Regions from separate parts of the Vagococcus hydrophili genome, predicted to be linked through region 1. Evidence: predicted binding sites of a transcription regulator. Region 1 holds the regulator's gene; each other region holds the start of a gene.
What was found. Region 1 encodes LexA, which represses DNA repair genes until DNA is damaged. Its sites were predicted from a motif close to CNAACANNTGTTNG; they were not measured.

Region 1 (4,749 bases):
CAAAACTAATGAAATCGCCGACTTGAATGCCTAATTTTTTAGTATCTTCTTCTGAGAAAGTTTTTTCGTCAATACGGACTTCCATGTTGTCTTGATTTCTTTCAGCAGAACCAGCATCTTTATAAACGTGGACACTGGTTTGATGCATTAAAATTGTTCCAGTGTAATCTTTACCTGATTGCGTATGAATCGTACAATATTCACCTTCAATGGAGTTATATTTGAAACCGCCAATTAAATCTAGTTTCAAACGTCCGTCAGGTTTGATACCGCGAACCATAGCGCCTAATGTATCAATATGTGCCGTAATAAAGCGGTGATTCTCATCGTCTTTACCAGGAACAGTCACGATTAAACTACCTTTGCGGTTAATAATACCTTGAAATCCGTGTTTTTGTAATTCTTGATCAAGGAAATGAATAATCTTTGTTGTATCCCCAGTTGGTGAGGGGATATTTGTTAGTGTTTGAACCAATTCAATTGTAGATTGTGTCATAAAATAACCTTCTTTCTTTTATTTGTTTCTATATGATTAGAGTAATCCAAACGGGTGTGGGACGCAAGAGAAAAAACATCTTTACCAAAGTTCCTCTAGGTACTAGTAGAGAGGGGAATTTTAGTAGAGATGTTTTTGTTTTACGCTCTGATATTTTCTGTGTTATCTTCCTTTTGATCCAGTCCAATACTAAATTTTAAAAGTAGGGGAGAGATTAAGGTAGTGATAATGATAGAAGCAATTACTGCTGTAAAGAATTCACTGGAAATGTAGCCAGCTTCTTGTCCGATTTTAGCAACAATTAAAGCCATCTCACCTCGAGAAACCATACCAGAACCAACGACTAGAGCCACGTTTCGGTTAATTTTCATTAATCGTGAAGCAAAATAACCACCAGCAAGTTTTGTGATAACTGCGGCAACTGATAAGAGTAAAATTAAACCAAATTGAGAGAAGAGTGCTTCAATACTGATCCCCAGTCCAATAGAAACAAAAAATACTGGAATGAAAAGACTGTTTCCAATGGTATCTACATCTTTTTCAATCTCGTGAGCTGATTCATGACTAGACAACATCATCCCGATAAAGAAGGCACCGATAATATCACTTAAGCCCATTTCTTCAGCAAAAATGGTGAAGGTAAAACAAAGAACAAGTGCCATAGCCGTTTTTGCTTTAACCGCAATTAATTTTGAAGATAAACGCATGGCTGGTGTGATTAAGTATTTAGCAACAAGGTACATCATACCGAAGAATAGTAATTTTTGCCCAATTAAATCCCATGCCATCGGAACAGTAAATCCTGTGCTAGCGTCAAAAGTAATGGCAGCTGTAAATATACTAATCAGTAAAACAACGAGAGTGTCATCTAAAATGGCGGCACCTAATGTAATGGAGCCTGCTTCATTGTCCATGTAATTGTATTCTTTTAATACTTGAACGGTAATGCTGAGTGAGGTGGCACTGAAGATAATGCCTAGAAAGAATGATTCTGTGGTTCCCATCCCGATAAGTTGTCCGAGAAGAGAGATGAAGATAAAGGGAACAAAAACACCGAACAAAGCAACGGTAATCGCTGGCTTTAGGTATTTCTTTAAAAGACTAAGATCGCTTTCCAGTCCAACGAGAAACATGAGAAGAATAATCCCAATTTCTGAAAACATAGCAATTCCGTCTGTTTCTGCGACCAAATTAAGAATTGCTGGACCGAGTAAAAGTCCCAATAGTAATTCGCCAAACACGACAGGTAAGTTGAACCTGTTACATAAGTGTCCTGCAATTTTTGTGCCTAATAAGATAAAAATGACCATTTTTAATAACTCTAAAGTCAAATGCATCCACTCCTTTTATAATTTATTTTTAGGTGCATATTTATACTAAATAATTTATAAAAAGGATGCAACTTATTTGTTCTTTTATTATTGATTAAATATCTATTTTAAACGTTTTTTTCATTTTAAATAACTATTAATAATATTATTTAATGATTTATAAATCAAAAAAGTGAATAATTATAACAAAAAAAGAATAAAAAAAACCGATAAATAATTATCGGCTGTTACGGTACATATATTGCTGTTTTTCTTCTGTGTAGCGTTTATATTGTTTTGTTTTATAGCTTTTTTCATCCCATAACATTAACCAAATCATAACTAGGGAGTCAAAACGACCAAGGCAGCCTGCCAACCTAATGTTCCTAACACGACACCTAATACTAAAACAATTAATAAAACTGCATACCTTCTGATTGCTTCCATTTTGATCACTCCTAAATGTATTTAGAACGTTTGTTCGTATTTTTATTATACAAACATTTGTTCGTTTTGTAAAGAAAAAAATAAAGCATTTAAGCTTTATTTTTTAAATATGATTTCTGTATAAGCCGACAACTTTTCCTAAGATAGAAACATTGTCTAAAATGATGGGTTCTAAAGTATCGTTTTCAGGTTGTAGACGGATGTAGTTAGTTTCTTTAAAGAATCGTTTACACGTTGCTTCGTTCTCGTCAGTCATAGCGATTACGACGTCACCGTTGCTAGCAGCTGCTTGTTTTCTAACGATGACATGATCACCGTCAAAAATCCCGGCATTAATCATACTTTCACCTCGAATGGTTAACATGAACAAACTGTTTTCTTCATATTTCAAATCAGGTGGTAATGGAAAGAAGTCAGAAGCATCTTCAACCGCTAAAATAGGTTCTCCTGCTGTAACTACTCCTAGCATTGGAATCGTTGTTGGCTTTACGCCGATTAAATCTAAGCCTTCCGAAGTAAGTTCGATTGCTCTAGGTTTAGTAGGATCTCGGTGAATAAGCCCTTTTTTCTCTAATCTGGATAAATGTCCGTGGACGGTAGAAGTAGAAGATAAATTAACCGCTTCTCCGATTTCTCTGACTGTTGGTGGATAGCCACGTGATTCAACTTGTTCGTATATATATCGTAAGACATCTACTTGTCTTGAAGACTGCTTTCTTGTCATAAGTCGGCCTCTTTTCTTTTTTTTTGAGTGTAACATATATTAGTAAGTAAATCAAACGGGTGTTCGCTTTTTTTTGTAGTTTAAATGATTGAATTTTTAATGAAATTAAGCTAAAATTATAGAAGTTTGTACGAGGAGGTTCACATATGTTATCAAAAGAAAAATTAGCACGAATTAATGAATTAGCAAAAAAAGCCAAAACAGAAACTGGTTTAACGGCTGCTGAAAAACAAGAACAAGCAGAATTAAGAGAAGAATACCTACACCGTTTTAGAGGTGGGATGCGTAATCATATCGAAGGCATGAAAGTTGTCGATACTGAGGGTAATGATGTAACACCTGATAAATTAAAAGACATTCAAAAAGATAAGGGATTACACGGCAGATAGTCGTCCCTTATCTTTTTTGCGCTTTCCTAATGTAAAGCCTTGCAAAATGTTGTAGAAAGCGTTAAAATGATACGTAGATAAAGGTAAAAAAAACCTAAATAGGAGGATGTATTATATGAAGTTCGATCAAATCGATCAATTAGGTGTCAATACAATTCGTACATTAAGTTTGGACATGATTCAAAAAGCTAACTCAGGTCACCCTGGTTTACCAATGGGGGCTGCACCAATGGCTTACACATTATGGACAAAACATTTAAAAGTTAACCCATCTACATCAAGAAATTGGGCAGATCGTGACCGTTTTATTTTATCAGCTGGTCATGGTTCAGCGATGTTATATAGCTTACTTCATTTATCTGGATACAACTTACCAATGTCAGAAATCAAAAATTTCCGCCAGTGGGATAGCTTAACACCAGGACATCCAGAAGTTCACCATACTGATGGTATCGAAGCAACAACAGGACCATTAGGACAAGGGATTGCGATGAGTGTTGGTTTTGCCATGGCAGAAGCTCACTTAGCAGGAACTTACAACAAAGAAAACTTCAATATTGTTGATCACTATACTTACGCATTATGTGGCGATGGCGACTTAATGGAAGGTGTTTCACAAGAAGCAATCAGTTTAGCTGGTCACTTAAAATTAGATAAATTAGTTGTTCTTTACGATTCAAACGATATTTCATTAGATGGTCCATTAGACAAATCATTTAGTGAAAGTGTTAAAGGACGTTTTGAAGCAACTGGTTGGCAACATATCTTAGTGAAAGATGGCAATGATTTAGAAGCTATTTCTAACGCTATTGAAGAAGCTAAGAAAGAAACAAGCAAACCAACGATTATCGAAGTGAAAACAATCATCGGTTTTGGTGCTGAATTACAAGGAACGAACAAAGTTCACGGTGCCCCATTAGGAGCTGACGGTATTGCATTAGCTAAGAAAAATTACGGATGGGACTACCCAGAATTTACTGTTCCTGAAGAAGTGACTGCTCGTTTTAAAGCAGACATGATTGAAAAAGGTCAAAAAGAAGAAGCTGCATGGAACGAATTATTCGCTTCATATAAAGCTGAATACCCAGAATTAGCGGCTCAATTTGAAGCAGCATTCAAAGGTGAAGTAACGGTTGATTTAGAAAAAGCTTTACCAGTTTACGAAGTAGGTGATTCATCTGCAAGTCGTATTACAAGTAAAGAAGCGATTCAAGAATTAGCGAAAGCAATGCCTGAATTATGGGGTGGATCTGCCGATCTTTCTTCATCAAACAACACAATGATCGCCGGCGAAAAAGATTTCGAACCAGGAACTTACGAAGGCCGTAACATTTGGTTTGGTGTCCGTGAATTCGGTATGGCAGCGGCAATGAATGGTATCGC
Region 2 (4,749 bases), 330 kb from region 1:
CAAAAACAGCACAACCTTTCTTTGAAGTGTTTGGCTATGATGTTATCAAAGAAAATCAGTTAATCCTTCGCGGGGAAACCTTTATCAATTACTACATGAAAAAAGAAGGTGGCAAGTAAGTATGACAGATACTATGCAACAATTAAAACAATTTTTCCATGAACAAGAAGATTTAAGAGTCTTCGGAATGAATGGTTCAAAAGTCAATCCGAATATTCCAGAAGATAAATTCAAAGATTATGACGTGGTCTTTTTTACAACGGATTTAGAAAAATACATAAAAAATGCCAGCTTTTTAAATAAATTCGGTGAAGTCTTAATTATGACAGAGCCTGAGAACGATCCAGTTTGTCCTAACGAGCTATTAAAAGGAAAAGGGTATGTTTATTTGGTTCAGTACGTGGATGGTCTTAGAATCGACTTACAGATTAGATTACTGGAGACGTTGACAGATTATTTAGCTGAGGATTCCTTAACGTTGATTATCGAAGACAAGGATAATTTAGTTAAAGATTTACCTATCCTCACTGAATCAGACTACTACTTAACTAAACCAAGTCAGTTGCAAGTCGAGAACTCAATCACTGAGTTTTGGTGGATGGTACCAAACATCCTAAAAGCGACCTTAAGAAATCAAGTGTTGCTTGCTGAGTTTTATTTAAGATTGGCACGTGAGGAAGTTATTCAAGCTATTACCTGGACCATCGCAGCTAAAGAGGGTTGGGATAAAAACTACGGAAAAGAATACACTCATAGTTTAAATTACTTGGATAAAGAAACGAGAGCTCAATTAAGCAATTCTTTTGTAACAGGAGATTCTTATAAAATACTGACAGCCTTAAGAGAGATGATTGATTTAGAAGAAAGATACGGTGATATGTTAGTTGTAGATTTTAATCTCGATCAAGAGAAATACGGAGAATACAAAAAGATTCCCTATATTTACCTAAAGAGTAAAGGAGAATCGATACTTGCTGAAACATTCAAAAAAGAGGTGAGTTAATGGTTGTTTACTATGCGTTTCAAGACGCGATAAAAGAAGTCATTCGCACTAAAGGCATTATCCTAACAACAATCGGTAATCTATTTTTAAGTGGATTTACCTTTTTTATGCTACATTTAGCCCTCTTTTTCTATTTCATTAGACAAGGGATGCTTTGGGAAGTGGAACATAATATAGAGGAAGCTCAATTTAATACGCCATATCTACTACCAATTGCGATTTTTACTTATAGCTCTATGATCATTACTGGTATCTTATTTATTATGTCTCTACTTAATATGAAGAAGAATATAAAATTATTTAGTCTAACCCAAAAAGAAGAGCATCACACCATGTTACTCTTAGGGCAAACACCACGTATGATTCAATTGTTTGTCGCTTTTCAACTACTGATTTTTAGCATTTTCATTTTAAGTATGGGTTCGATAATTGGTTTCTCTGCCTTTAATTATGCGATTCTACATACCGCTCAATCAGGTCTCTTTGAAGAAACCATCTTAAGTTACCAACTTAATTTACTAATTCCGATTGTTTTACCTATTCTAGGGATTATTTCTCTTTTTTTAACTTCTTTTATCACCAAAAAACCAGAGTAGACCGAAAAATATCGGTTTTCTCTGGTTTTATTCGTTATCATTCCACAAATCATTCATCGCATCTCTTTGTTCCGAATCCACTATATGAGTGTAAATCGCTGTGGCACTTGTTCCCGTTTGTCCTAACTGATGAGAGACAGTCAATAAGCTATTGGTTTTCTTATAGAGTTGAGTGCCAACCGTGTGTCTCAATTTATGGGGAGTAATTCGCGTTTTAAATGAACTAGAATATTTAGCCACCATTTTTTCAACAGTCGAAGGTTCAATTCTTTTAGCCGCTCCTTTATAGGTCGTTAAAAATAGAGCTTTCTCTTGAAAATCTGGTGCGTAAAGTCGCTGACGAGCTTCTTCGTATTGAACGATGTAGTCAATAAACAAAGAGGATATTAAAGCAATATCTTTAAATCCACCTTTTCTAATAACAGTGGCCTCTAAATTTAGGGTATCTAAATCGGAGACTTGCATATTCACCAACTCAGATAATCTAATTCCAGTTCCTAAAAACAACGCAATAATCCCTAAATCTCTAATCTTATTTCGCTTAAAAGCCGCTTTTGCTTGATGGCTCGTTAAGGTGTTTTCATAATCCTGATCAATATAATATAAAAAGAGAATCGCTTCATCATCAAGAAGGAGCTTCTTTTCAATACTCCGTGAGCGTTCCTGGAGCGTCTTAGTCGTCTTAACATTTTCTATCTTTAAAAACACGTTTTGAGAGAGGTAGACTTGATTGTTTTTTGTCTCCGTTTGCGTATTTAAATATTTAAACAATGAACGAAGGGCGGTGATTGATCGTTGAACCGTCACAAAAGAGCGAGAACGACTATCTTTAACTGTCCCAACTTTTGGTGAATGCATTAAATGAGACTTATACAATTCCACATCTTCTTTTCTTAATTCTTCTAAATCCTCTAACTCAATTTGAAGAGTCCTTGGAGCAGAGATGATTTCTTCTGAGATTAGCCATTCAAAAAAGCGACGAAACTCTTTAGCATACTCATATAAAGTCACAGCAGAGTAGGGGACAATACTCTTAGAGTGCAAATATTCTTTAACAAACCAAGGTAGGTTTTGATTTTCGATTTCAATTAGTTTATTTATTTTTTCTCGACTCATTTTACTAGTTTCCTTTCACGTAAAAACATACGTTCCCTATGATGAATATTATTATAGATTGTCTCTTTTGTCAAAATTCAAAAATAAACCAGATAGTGATATAATTAACATGTAGCACCTGAAAAGTTAATTATTATAGTTGAGGGGGACAAAATTATGAGTATAAAGTCTTATCAAACAGATATTTTGAACAATAAAAAGCAACAAGGTTTCAATACTACTAATATCGAGAAAGAATTTTTGTTCCTTTACGGTGAAGTAGCGGAGGCTTTTGATGCTTATAAAAAAGATAGTGACACTCTAGGTGAAGAATTAGCGGATGTCGCTATCTACTTATTAGGTTTATCAGAGATTCTCAACATTGATTTAGACAAAGAAATTCAAAAGAAGATGGAAACTAATAAAAAGAGAAAATACTATATTAATTCTAATAACTATGCAGAAGAGGAAAAGACAGAACGATGACTTTAGACGAATTTAAACAAATTATTAGAGATGAACCTAAACTGATGGACCTTTTAAAAATCATCGAAAAACTTGAGTTAAAGGATTGTTGGTTATGCGCTGGAACCATTAGGAATTACTTTTGGGACTATTTATCTGAAACCAAAGAGTATCAACTAACAACAGATGTTGATGTCATATTTTTTGATCCCACTATTACTTATGAAGAAACCCTTAAAATAGAACAAGAACTTAAAAATAACTACCCGAACTATCAATGGGAACTTAAAAACCAAGTGTATATGCATTCTCATAACCCAAACACAGATACTTATAAAAGTAGTCTGGATGCCTTATCAAAATTTCCTGAGCGTTGTACAGCAATCGGCGTAAGACTTAAAGAAGGCAATATAGAACTCATTGCGCCTTATGGAATTGACGATATCGCTTCATTTATAGTACAACCAACACCTTATTTTGAAGAAGACTCTGAGCGAATGATTGCCTATCAAAATCGAGTCACAAAGAAGAATTGGCAGGAAAAATGGCCACAATTAGTCATAAAAAATAATTAGAAAGAAGATGATTTAAATGAATGAAACAGTCTGGTTTTTTATAGCGATTTCTATTGTAAGTTTATTTGGTAGCTTGTCCCGATTTACACCAAATACCTTTTGGAACGATACTTCTTATTTTTTTAGAAAGAACAAGGAGGAATATTTACCTTTTACTAATAAACTACGAGGAAAATGCTTATTATTCTTTGGAGTGTTTAACTTAGTTCTAAGTGCTTTTATCTATCTATTAAAAATTTCTATTTCCTTACCCATACTTGCAGCTTTCTTTATAATTGGATTAATTGCCATTGAATTAATCGTCGAGATTTCTTGGAATAAGAAGGAAAAGAACAACAGTAATGTGACGAATCTTTTTCTAAAACAAATCATCCCATTTACCATTATTATCTATACTGCGATTGTCTTTAAAGCTCCTGAATGGTTGATTATCAGTTTCATGATTATCTCTTTATTAACTCTAGGAGCAACAGCACTCTTTTTAATTAAGAAAAAAATCAAATTCTAAGATTAGAGGTGATACTTTGGAAAATATCGTAAGCAGTAAATTAGAACAACTAGAAAAGGAACTTGGACAGACGAAGAAGTTACATGGTTAATAGATCATATTGGGGATGTTGATCCAGGAGTTAGAGATGAACTTGTTTATAATGCTATTTCACTTTCATTAATTCAGGGGAAATTTACTCTAGATCAATATCATCAACTAGTTTCCTCAAGTATTAACGGCGATATGATTAATAGTCAAACGCCACAAGGAATACCTAGCACGCTTCAAAGGAGTTTCACAGCACTTATGAATGCTTGTGTAATTGCTGTAGATGATGAGATTGAGAGTAAATACTGTCAACAACTTACAACAGAAGAGAAAGAATACTTTTTTAATCAAGCTAGCCTTTATTTAAGACGCGAAAGAAATCAAACCGGTTACTCGACAAAATATGGTTGGATTCATATCACTGCGCATGGGGCTGATTTTTTAGCAGCTTCATGTTGTCATAGTGATTTCGGCAAG
Region 3 (4,749 bases), 1.1 Mb from region 1:
CACATCAATATTTTTTAAGTTATGCGCACGTGCTCCGCGGATAACTATTTTATCGTTAGCCATGAGTATCCTCCTTATTTAAGTGCCTTTAATTCTAAAATCGTATCTCTTAAGGTTGCTGCTTTTTCAAAGTCTAATGATTTCGCTGCATCTTTCATTTGTGCTTCTAACTCTACTAATAATTCAGATTTTTCAGCTTTATTTAAGTGTTCAAATTGCTCTGTTAAGCTGATATCTTCTTCATCTTCACTTGTCTTAGAAATACGAATTAAGTCACGAATTTCTTTAATGATTGTTTTCGGCGTAATACCATGTTCTATGTTGTATGCTTCTTGAATGGCACGTCTTCTTGCTGTTTCCTCAATTGCATAGGTCATAGAATCTGTCATTTTATCGGCATACATAATAACTTTTCCGTTTTCATTACGAGCCGCACGACCAATTGTTTGAACAAGAGAACGCTGACTTCTTAAGAACCCTTCTTTATCGGCATCAAGTATCGCCACAAGTGATACTTCTGGAACGTCAATTCCTTCTCTTAAAAGGTTAATTCCAATTAGAACATCAAATTCACCTAAACGTAAATCACGGATAATCTCTGTTCTCTCTAATGTTTTGATATCACTATGAAGGTATTTTACTTTAATCCCTAACTCTTTAAAGTAGTCTGTTAAATCTTCAGACATTTTCTTCGTTAACGTCGTGATAAAGACCCGTTCATTTTTCTCAACTCGATCATTAATCTCTCCAACCAAGTCATCGATTTGTCCCATGATTGGTCGAACCTCAATTTCAGGATCCAGTAAACCAGTTGGACGAATAATTTGCTCTGCCACAATATCTGTTTGCTCTGCTTCGTAAGGACCAGGTGTTGCTGAAACATAAACAATTTGATCCACATGATCTTCAAATTCACCTAACTGCAGAGGACGATTATCTAAGGCGCTAGGTAATCTGAAACCATAATCCACTAACATTTGCTTTCTCGCTCTATCCCCATTATACATTCCGCGTACTTGAGGCATGGTCACGTGAGACTCATCTACCATAATCAAGGAATCTTCTGGGAAGAAGTCGATTAATGTATAAGGAGGTTCTCCCTCTTTTCTACCTTCCATTTGACGGGAATAGTTTTCAATTCCTGAACAATAGCCCATTTCACGCATCATTTCGATATCATAATTCGTTCGTTGTTCTAGTCGCTGAGCTTCTATCAGTTTTTCATCTTCGCGGAGTTCTTTTAATCTGACATCCAGTTCTTCTTGAATTCTTCCAATGGCTTCTTCCATTTGTTCTTCATTGGTTACAAAGTGAGTTGCAGGGAAAATCGCTACATGCTCTGTGTCTTTCATGATTTCTCCTGTTAAGGCATTCACTTCACGAATCCGGTCAATTTCGTCTCCAAAAAATTCAACTCGTAAAGCATGCTCATCTCTTGAAGCTAAGAAAATCTCTACAACGTCACCACGAACTCTAAACCGCCCACGCTGAAAATCGATATCGTTACGATCAAATTGAATATCTACTAAAGCTCGCAACAACTCGTCTCGCTCCATCTCCATACCCACACGAAGGGAAAGAACTTGATCTTGATATTCTTTTGGATCTCCTAACCCGTAAATACAAGAAACAGAAGCAACGACAATCACATCATTACGCTCTAACAAAGAACTTGTGGCTGAATGTCGCAGTTTATCAATCTCATCATTGACACTTGAATCTTTTTCAATGTAAGTATCACTTGAGGGAACGTACGCTTCTGGTTGATAGTAATCATAGTAACTCACAAAATATTCCACTGCATTATTTGGGAAAAATTCTTTAAACTCACTATATAATTGCCCAGCTAAGGTTTTATTATGAGCAATGATTAGGGTTGGCTTATTGACTTCTTTAATCACATTAGACATGGTAAATGTCTTACCAGAACCTGTGACCCCTAATAAAATTTGCGCTTTTTCTTTTTTATTTATATTATCTACTAACATTTTTATTGCCTCTGGTTGGTCACCAGAAGGTTCATATTTAGACACCAAATCGAAAGTGTAATCCGTTCGTCTTTCTATCATTTTAAAGGACTCCTTTGGCTGTTTATTGACTTTTTCATTTTACCATACCGAACACACTTTCGCCAATTGGAACTTTTAAAAACAAAAAAATACTCATATCATTTTCCTTTTTTGAACTAAAGTAGTATAATATATGAGTAGATATACATATGTATTTTAAAAGAGAGGATGTTCAATTTATGTCTAAAGAAATTTCACTGAATCAAATTAAAGCGTTTAATGAAGAATACTACGCTAAACCAACTCACTTAATCAGCCAAAGAGCGGTTAAAAAGAATGGGATTTTAGCATCATCAGAGAATCAATCATCAATTGTCAAAAATAATCCTGTCTTTTCAATCGATATCGACACAGGAAAAGTTGCCAATCAAAAACAAAGTGGTCGCTGTTGGATGTTTGCAGCCCTTAACACTTTCCGTCACCAAATTACAGATACTTTTAATATTAAAGATTTTGAGTTATCTCAAAACTATACTTTCTTCTGGGATAAATTTGAAAAAGCTAACTATTTCTATGAAAATATTTTAGCCACATCAAATGAAGAGTTAAGCAGTCGAAAAGTTGCATTCTTACTTCAAACTCCTCAACAAGATGGCGGTCAATGGGATATGCTTGTGGCGATTATTCAAAAATACGGCATCGTACCAAAAGCAATCATGCCTGAAACATTTAGCAGCTCTCAAAGTCGTGATCTAAATGGCTTTTTAGATAAAAAATTACGTAAAGATGCATTAACTTTAAGAACTTTAGTCGCTGAAAATAAATCAGCTGAAGAAATTACTATTGAAAAAAATAAAATGCTCCAAGAAATTTACAACTTATTAGCAACAACTCTTGGAACACCACCAGAAACATTTGACTATTCTTATGTCGACACATATGGAAACTATCATTTAAAACAAGATTTAACGCCACAATCATTTTACGATGAATTTATCGGACGCGATTTAAATGACTATGTAAGTATTATCAATGCCCCAACAACAGATAAACCTTACAATCAAGTTTACACCGTTGAAATGTTAGGGAACGTGGTTGGTGGAAAAGAAGTTCGCCACTTAAACGTAGACATGCCAACCTTTAAAGGTTTAGCCATTGGTCAATTAAAAGCAGGCGAAGCTGTCTGGTATGGTTGTGATGTGGGTCAATCATCAACACGTGACTCAGGTCTTATGGCAACTGACGTTTACAGTGTAGAAGAAACGTTAGACATTGATTATACAATGACAAAAGCAGACCGCCTTGATTACGGGGAAAGTTTAATGACTCACGCTATGGTTATAACCGGCGTGGATTTAGTCGATGAAAAACCAACTAAATGGAAAGTAGAAAACAGCTGGGGAGATAAAGTCGGCACCAAAGGATATTTCGTAATGAGTGACGAATGGTTAGAAGAATACACATACCAAATCGTCATTAACAAAAAATACTTACCAAAAGAATTACTAGAAGTCATCGAAAAAGATGATGTAACTACACTACTACCATGGGATCCAATGGGCGCATTAGCGTGATAAAAAAGGCGGTTAACTCCAAGCAACTGGAAGAAATGAAAAATAATTCGTGCTTTTTGAATTAATTTTCATTTCTGAAGTTGCCGCAGGAGTTGCCTTTTGAATCCAGACTACATAGCGTGATAAAAAAGGCGGTTAACTCCAAGCAACTGGAAGAAATGAAAAATAATTCGTGCTTTTTGAATTAATTTTCATTTCTGAAGTTGCAGCAGGAGTTGCCTTTTGAATCCGGACTACATAGCGTGATGAAAAAGGCGGTTAACTTCAAGCAACTGGAAGAAATGAAAAATAATTCGTGCTTTTTGAATTAATTTTCATTTCTGAAGTTGCCGCAGGAGTTGCCTTTTGAATCCAGACTACATAGCGTGATAAAAAAGGCGGTTAACTCCAAGCAACTGGAAGAAATGAAAAATAATTCGTGCTTTTTGAATTAATTTTCATTTCTGAAGTTGCAGCAGGAGTTGCCTTTTGAATCCGGACTACATAGCGTGATGAAAAAGGCGGTTAACTTCAAGCAACTGGAAGAAATGAAAAATAATTCGTGCTTTTTGAATTAATTTTCATTTCTGAAGTTGCCGCAGGAGTTGCCTTTTGAATCCGGACTACATAGCGTGATGAAAAAGGCGCTTAACTCCAAGCAACTGGAGGAACTACTAAACAATCCACGTTTTTCGGATTATTTTTTATTCCTGAAGTTACCGAAGGAGCAGATTTTTTATTCCCGACTATAAACCTGATAAAAAAGGCGTCTAGCTTCAATTAACTAAAAAAATACCGCGTTGTAAGGTCATACTTACATCACGGTATTTTTACTTTTTATTTAGGTAATTGTTGTTTCAATAATGTTTGAATACGTACTAATTCTTCATCTGGAATGACTTGATATGATAAACCATCAATCATTTCACCATTTCCGTGAAGAGTTTCATTATCAATTGTTGTGAAACAGTTACGGTAATCTTTGGCGATTTTAAACATTTCATCTGGTTCTAAATCAGTCTTCATGTTCTCTTCAATCGCTTTTAAGATTTGTTTATAGCGAGTCACACCGTTAAATGTTAACGCACGATCAGCAATGGCACCAATAACTTCTTGTTGTCTTGCTTGGCGACCGTAATCTCCATTTGGATCTTCATATCTCATACGAGTATAGGCTAATGCTTGTT
Region 4 (4,749 bases), 1.2 Mb from region 1:
CCGTCGTAACTTTGGCGAGTTAACGGTTATTTTTAAATAATATTACTTGCTACCGTCTTAAACGGTTCTATCTAGGGACGTACTACCAATGCGTCCCTTACAATATTATTATATCACAATATTGTCTATAAAAACATAGTATCAATACTATCACTATCCTCAACTTATGATTTAATGAATGAGCTATCTCCCTTTATTATGTAAGAGAAGTTATGGGTTATATGAGTAAATTTTTAATATGAAGAACAAGACATTTTAATCAACTAAGATGTTTTGTTTTTTTATATTTTTTTACTATTTCTAAAATCACTTCAACTACTTCTTCTGGCGTAATTTTTTCATTATCAATTTTTTCAAAATGCTTTAAAATAACATCTGCTCTTTCCGTCCCCGAAGTAATTTGATGAGAGTTTCTTTCTTGTAGTCTCTTGAAAATCACCTTTTTGAATGGGAGAAAGTAAATTATGGCGCTAAAAAGTCATCGATATTTTCAGGATCGTAAAGATAAGAGCCTTTCAACTTTTGATGAAGTAATTCCGCAATGGTTGTCTTTCCAGCTCCATATGCTCCGTTTATCTAGATAATCATGAAAATACCTTCTCCAACGTCTGACAAGGTACACCATCTTCATCATATACTTCTGAAACAGCTATATATCCCTGTTTCTCATAAAAAACTTTAGCCGTTAATTCTGAATGGATTTGAGCTTTTTTAAAGTTTTGTGAGATAGCATATTGTTCTAAAGCGTGGATAATTTTAGCACCTCGCTGTTGCCCTCGATACTCTTTTAACGTAGCAATTCGAGTGAAGCGACATAGTGTATCATCTTCTTTTAAAAGGCGACCTGTGGCAATGGGAAGCGCCTGATCGTAAATTACAGCGTAAACCGTCCCATCTATATCAGCATCATCAAACTCGTCGGCTAAACTAATCCCTCTTTCTAAAACAAAGACGCACATTCTAACGTAAAGCGCTGCGGCACGTTGCCAAGGGGCGTTATTAATAATTAATTCCATAATTTCTCTCCTTTGTATGAATGAACTTATCTTTCTTTAACATACGATTAAATTATAAAAAAATCAACTCTCATCATTGTGATAAACTAGAGATATCATAACAAAGATGAGGGGGAAGCAGTGTGGAATTAGTTATTCGAAAGATGAAAAAGTCAGATATATTAGCCATTAATCAGGGATTTATCAGACAGGAATGGGAAGCTCGAACTGAAATTTTAGAAAACTATTTACGTGAGCAAGAAAAAGGCAAGCGCCAAGTGTTAGTTGCCGAACTTGATAATCAAGTGGCGGGCTATTTAACGATTGTTTCAAAATCCAAGCAAGGTCCTTTTAAAGATCTTTACCCAGAAATTGTTGATTTTAATGTTTTTGAGAGATTTCAAAGAAAGAGTATCGGGCAAAAATTAATCAAACGGGCTGCTTATGAAGTGAGTTTTTCTACTGATATTTTGACGATTGGTGTTGGACTTCATTCAGGGTACGGTGCTGCTCAACGTCTTTATATTAAAAATGGTTATGTGCCAGATGGTTCAGGTATTTGGTACGAAAATCGTCAATTACAGAGGGGAGAAAGCTGCCTCAATAACGACGATTTAGTGTTGTATTTTTCTAAAAAATTGGTGTGATTTAAAGATAAGGATTTCCATATTTCTCACAAAAAGCATAATATCCCAAACGGAACATATCAACTTTTTTCTGAGCCTCTTCTTGAGTGAAACCAATCATCTCTAAAGTAAGTTCAGTGAAATCAAGAGCGGCTGTTCCGTTTGCAGTGACCAGTGTTTTATCTAAAACAGCTTGTTGTTCTAAAAATTGCTCCTTGTTCAGGTAATTTTCAAAGTCGTTCCAGAAGAATTGTGCGTTACCTGTATGGTTAAAGTGAGTTAATAAACCGTTTCTTGCTAGATAATCCACCGCACCACAAATAGCTGCGACTGGTTTTTTATGAGCAATATAGCGAGTCAGTAATTGAGTGATTTCTGGGTAATCAAGATGCCAAGAGTTACCTCCAATTAAAACAAGTAAGTCAAAATCATTCATCGGATTTTCCTTAGTAATTAATGTGTCTACTTGAGTAGTAAAACCACCAATAGAAGTGACTTTTTCTTGGATGGATAAAGTTGAAATTGCCCACCCTTCTTGAGCTAGCATACTAGAAAGATAACTACCTTCCCAATCAGCGTATTGATCTAGTAAAATAAAACCTACTTTTTTCATTATAATGACCTCCTGTAATTAAAGCTATTCTTGCATTATATCAGAACGTTCGTTCGCATGTCTAGTTTTTTTACGCCCAAAGTCGGAATGAAAATCCGTCTGCCGCCTTTTTAAAGTAGCTAGAAACCTCGTTATAATAGGTTTATCAAATAGAGATAAAGAACGGGGAATTTGAAATGAAAAAATTTATTTTTGGTTTAGTATTAGTTGGCGGAATTGTCGTAGGAGGACCGATTTTAGGATCGAAATTAACAGAAGGACAGGTTTCAACTCAAAATAATGATTTAGGCCAAGTTTTTGATCGCTTTAATGTAACGATTAAAAAGGAACCATCATATGTGGTGACGAATAGTAAATACGGAACAAAACAAGAGCCAGGTGGCTATTTATATACACAAAAGGCAATCAATGAAAGTGGAAAAAGCTATGATTTAACCTTTTATGCTCCTGGTGAACTAAGAGAGAATGCCATCCTTAAGTTAGATACGAAGGGTAGATTTGTAGAAACGTGGGAAGAAGTAAAAAAAGAAGATGTCCCTAAAAATGTTGTAGATAAATTATAATATGAAGTAAATGTAGAGAATGCTATGCCATTCTCTTTTTTGTATTCTCGCAAATTAACTCATTGAGGGATATAATAAAGAAACCAAGTAAAAATAGAGAGGATTGAAACAATGAAAAAATTTACAGTAGAACCAAGTTTTTTTGAAGTGTTTGAAGAGGCTCAATTTAATGTGCTAGTTTTAGAGGGAATAGATAACCGAGTAGGTGAGACAGAGGACGCTGCTTACTTGTCTTTATTAGCAGAAGGCGCTTTAGGAGCGAAAAAACATTTATCAGAAGAGAACTTTACAGATAATCAAGTGATTGCTGAATGGCGAGAAGCTTTCCGTCAATTTAAAACGAAAAAAGGTGCCCGATCTTCAATTGAAGCTTTACTTAAACGAGTGCATCAAGACCGAGTATTTATGCCGATTAATCCATTAGTTGATATCTACAATAGCGTTTCTTTAAAATATGCTGTGCCTTGTGGTGGTGAAGATATTGAGTCAATCATGGGTGATTTGAAATTAAAAAAAGCAACAGGAGGTGAATCCTTTTTACCATTAGGCGCAGAAGAAGATTCACCAGCCTTACCAGAAGAAATCATTTATGCAGATGATGAAGGGGCAATTTGTCGTTCGATGAACTGGCGTGAAGCACAGCGCACCATGTTAACAGAAAGTACAACTCAGGCGATTTTAGTGATTGAGTCAATCAATGCACATCAAAAAGAGCGCAGTGATTTGGCGATAGAAGAGCTGAAAGAATTGGTTGAAACGTATTTAAAAGTAGCCCCTAAATTGTACACAGTAAACAAAAATCAACCTACCATTATTATTAGTGAGTAATACAAAAGAGATAGCTAGTCAACATTTTGATTAGCTATCTCTTTTTAAATTTAGTCTATAAGAAGGATGAAATAATCCTGTTGGTTCATAATAAATAGGTTCAATAGGAATAAATCCTAATTTTAGTAATAAACCCTCAGATTCTGTATTCTCTGGATGATGGCCGGCAAATAAATAATCAATATTTTCTAGAGTTTTAGCATAAGCAATCACTTCTAAAGCAATTTCTTTTCCGTAGCCTTTACCCCAAACGTTTGGTAAGAGATGAAAACCGATTTCTAAAGTGTTTTCTTCGTAAGGTCGCAACCCAGCACAACCAATAAAGATAGCATCTTCCTTCGTAAAAATAGGCGCATATTGTAAGTGATGTTTTTTCCAGTTTGCCATTTCTAATGCTAACCGCTTTTCAATATCTTCAGTTGAAAAGATACCATCTTTAGCAATAAATCGTGTGACCTCTGTGTTCCCCAAAGCTTAAATGCTAAGGGGAAATCTTCTTTTGACCAATTAGAAAGAATTAACCGATCTGTTTCTAGCCATTTATTTTTCATGATGAGCCCTCCATAGTATTAAAAAAGAGGCTGACGTTACGTGAAGCTGCTGAAAAAATAGTAAAATAACAAAGATTCAAATTAGTGGATTTCTGAATCCTAAAATACTAGACTGAAAACGACGGTTTGTGGAGAATGGAGTACCTATTTCAAGATGTAAATAGTAGTAATGTGGTAGAAAAATAAAAGTCCCGATTTTCTTAATTGAAAATCGGGACTTTTTCAGCAGCCTCCATTACGTCAAACCTCTTTTGGTCTTGAGTCGAAAGATTTTGTAGTTGCTCAGAGCCAAGCGCCTTTTTGACCAGTTTATACTAAAAGACTATAACAGGAACACCAACATCAATCATGTCATATAATTTGGCACAGACACTTGGAGGTGTGTTAATACATCCATGAGAACCGACTGTTAAATGAGAGTCGCCACCATAGGCATCAGGATTTTGCCATGATGAATCATGAATACCAACACCAGTCCAATCAATTGGCATCCAAAAATCAACAGGACTTGGAACTTCACCACCACGTAAGATTTGATCTTTTTGTTTATTCCAAACATAGAACACGCCAGGT

Region 2: the regulator LexA is predicted to act here: its motif matches at 2,738-2,751, upstream of xerS (tyrosine recombinase XerS).
Region 3: the regulator LexA is predicted to act here: its motif matches at 2,118-2,131, upstream of uvrB (excinuclease ABC subunit UvrB).
Region 4: the regulator LexA is predicted to act here: its motif matches at 2,277-2,290, upstream of G7082_RS04660 (DJ-1/PfpI family protein).

The regions. Positions count from the first base shown of each region.
Region 1 covers NZ_CP049887.1:2,166,725-2,171,473, forward strand. Annotated here, with positions in the region: gene G7082_RS10625 (M42 family metallopeptidase) at 1-496, opposite strand, end outside; gene G7082_RS10630 (cation:proton antiporter) at 637-1,827, opposite strand; gene lexA (transcriptional repressor LexA) at 2,357-2,977, opposite strand; gene G7082_RS10645 (DUF896 family protein) at 3,124-3,366, shown strand; gene tkt (transketolase) at 3,482-4,749, shown strand, end outside.
Region 2 covers NZ_CP049887.1:2,498,082-2,502,830, reverse strand. Annotated here, with positions in the region: gene G7082_RS12300 (GNAT family N-acetyltransferase) at 1-119, shown strand, start outside; gene G7082_RS12295 (aminoglycoside 6-adenylyltransferase) at 122-1,003, shown strand; gene G7082_RS12290 (hypothetical protein) at 1,003-1,599, shown strand; gene xerS (tyrosine recombinase XerS) at 1,627-2,715, opposite strand; gene G7082_RS12280 (MazG-like family protein) at 2,872-3,180, shown strand; gene G7082_RS12275 (nucleotidyltransferase family protein) at 3,177-3,734, shown strand; gene G7082_RS12270 (hypothetical protein) at 3,751-4,242, shown strand; gene G7082_RS12265 (DUF2785 domain-containing protein) at 4,531-4,749, shown strand, end outside.
Region 3 covers NZ_CP049887.1:259,839-264,587, forward strand. Annotated here, with positions in the region: gene uvrA (excinuclease ABC subunit UvrA) at 1-63, opposite strand, end outside; gene uvrB (excinuclease ABC subunit UvrB) at 75-2,069, opposite strand; gene G7082_RS01360 (C1 family peptidase) at 2,249-3,583, shown strand; gene G7082_RS01365 (LCP family glycopolymer transferase) at 4,400-4,749, opposite strand, start outside.
Region 4 covers NZ_CP049887.1:955,222-959,970, reverse strand. Annotated here, with positions in the region: partial or broken gene G7082_RS15180 (adenylyl-sulfate kinase) at 472-576, opposite strand; gene G7082_RS04670 (GNAT family N-acetyltransferase) at 585-1,019, opposite strand; gene G7082_RS04665 (GNAT family N-acetyltransferase) at 1,139-1,642, shown strand; gene G7082_RS04660 (DJ-1/PfpI family protein) at 1,644-2,234, opposite strand; gene G7082_RS04655 (YxeA family protein) at 2,411-2,797, shown strand; gene G7082_RS04650 (B3/B4 domain-containing protein) at 2,909-3,625, shown strand; gene G7082_RS04645 (GNAT family N-acetyltransferase) at 3,656-4,096, opposite strand; gene G7082_RS04640 (L,D-transpeptidase family protein) at 4,491-4,749, opposite strand, start outside.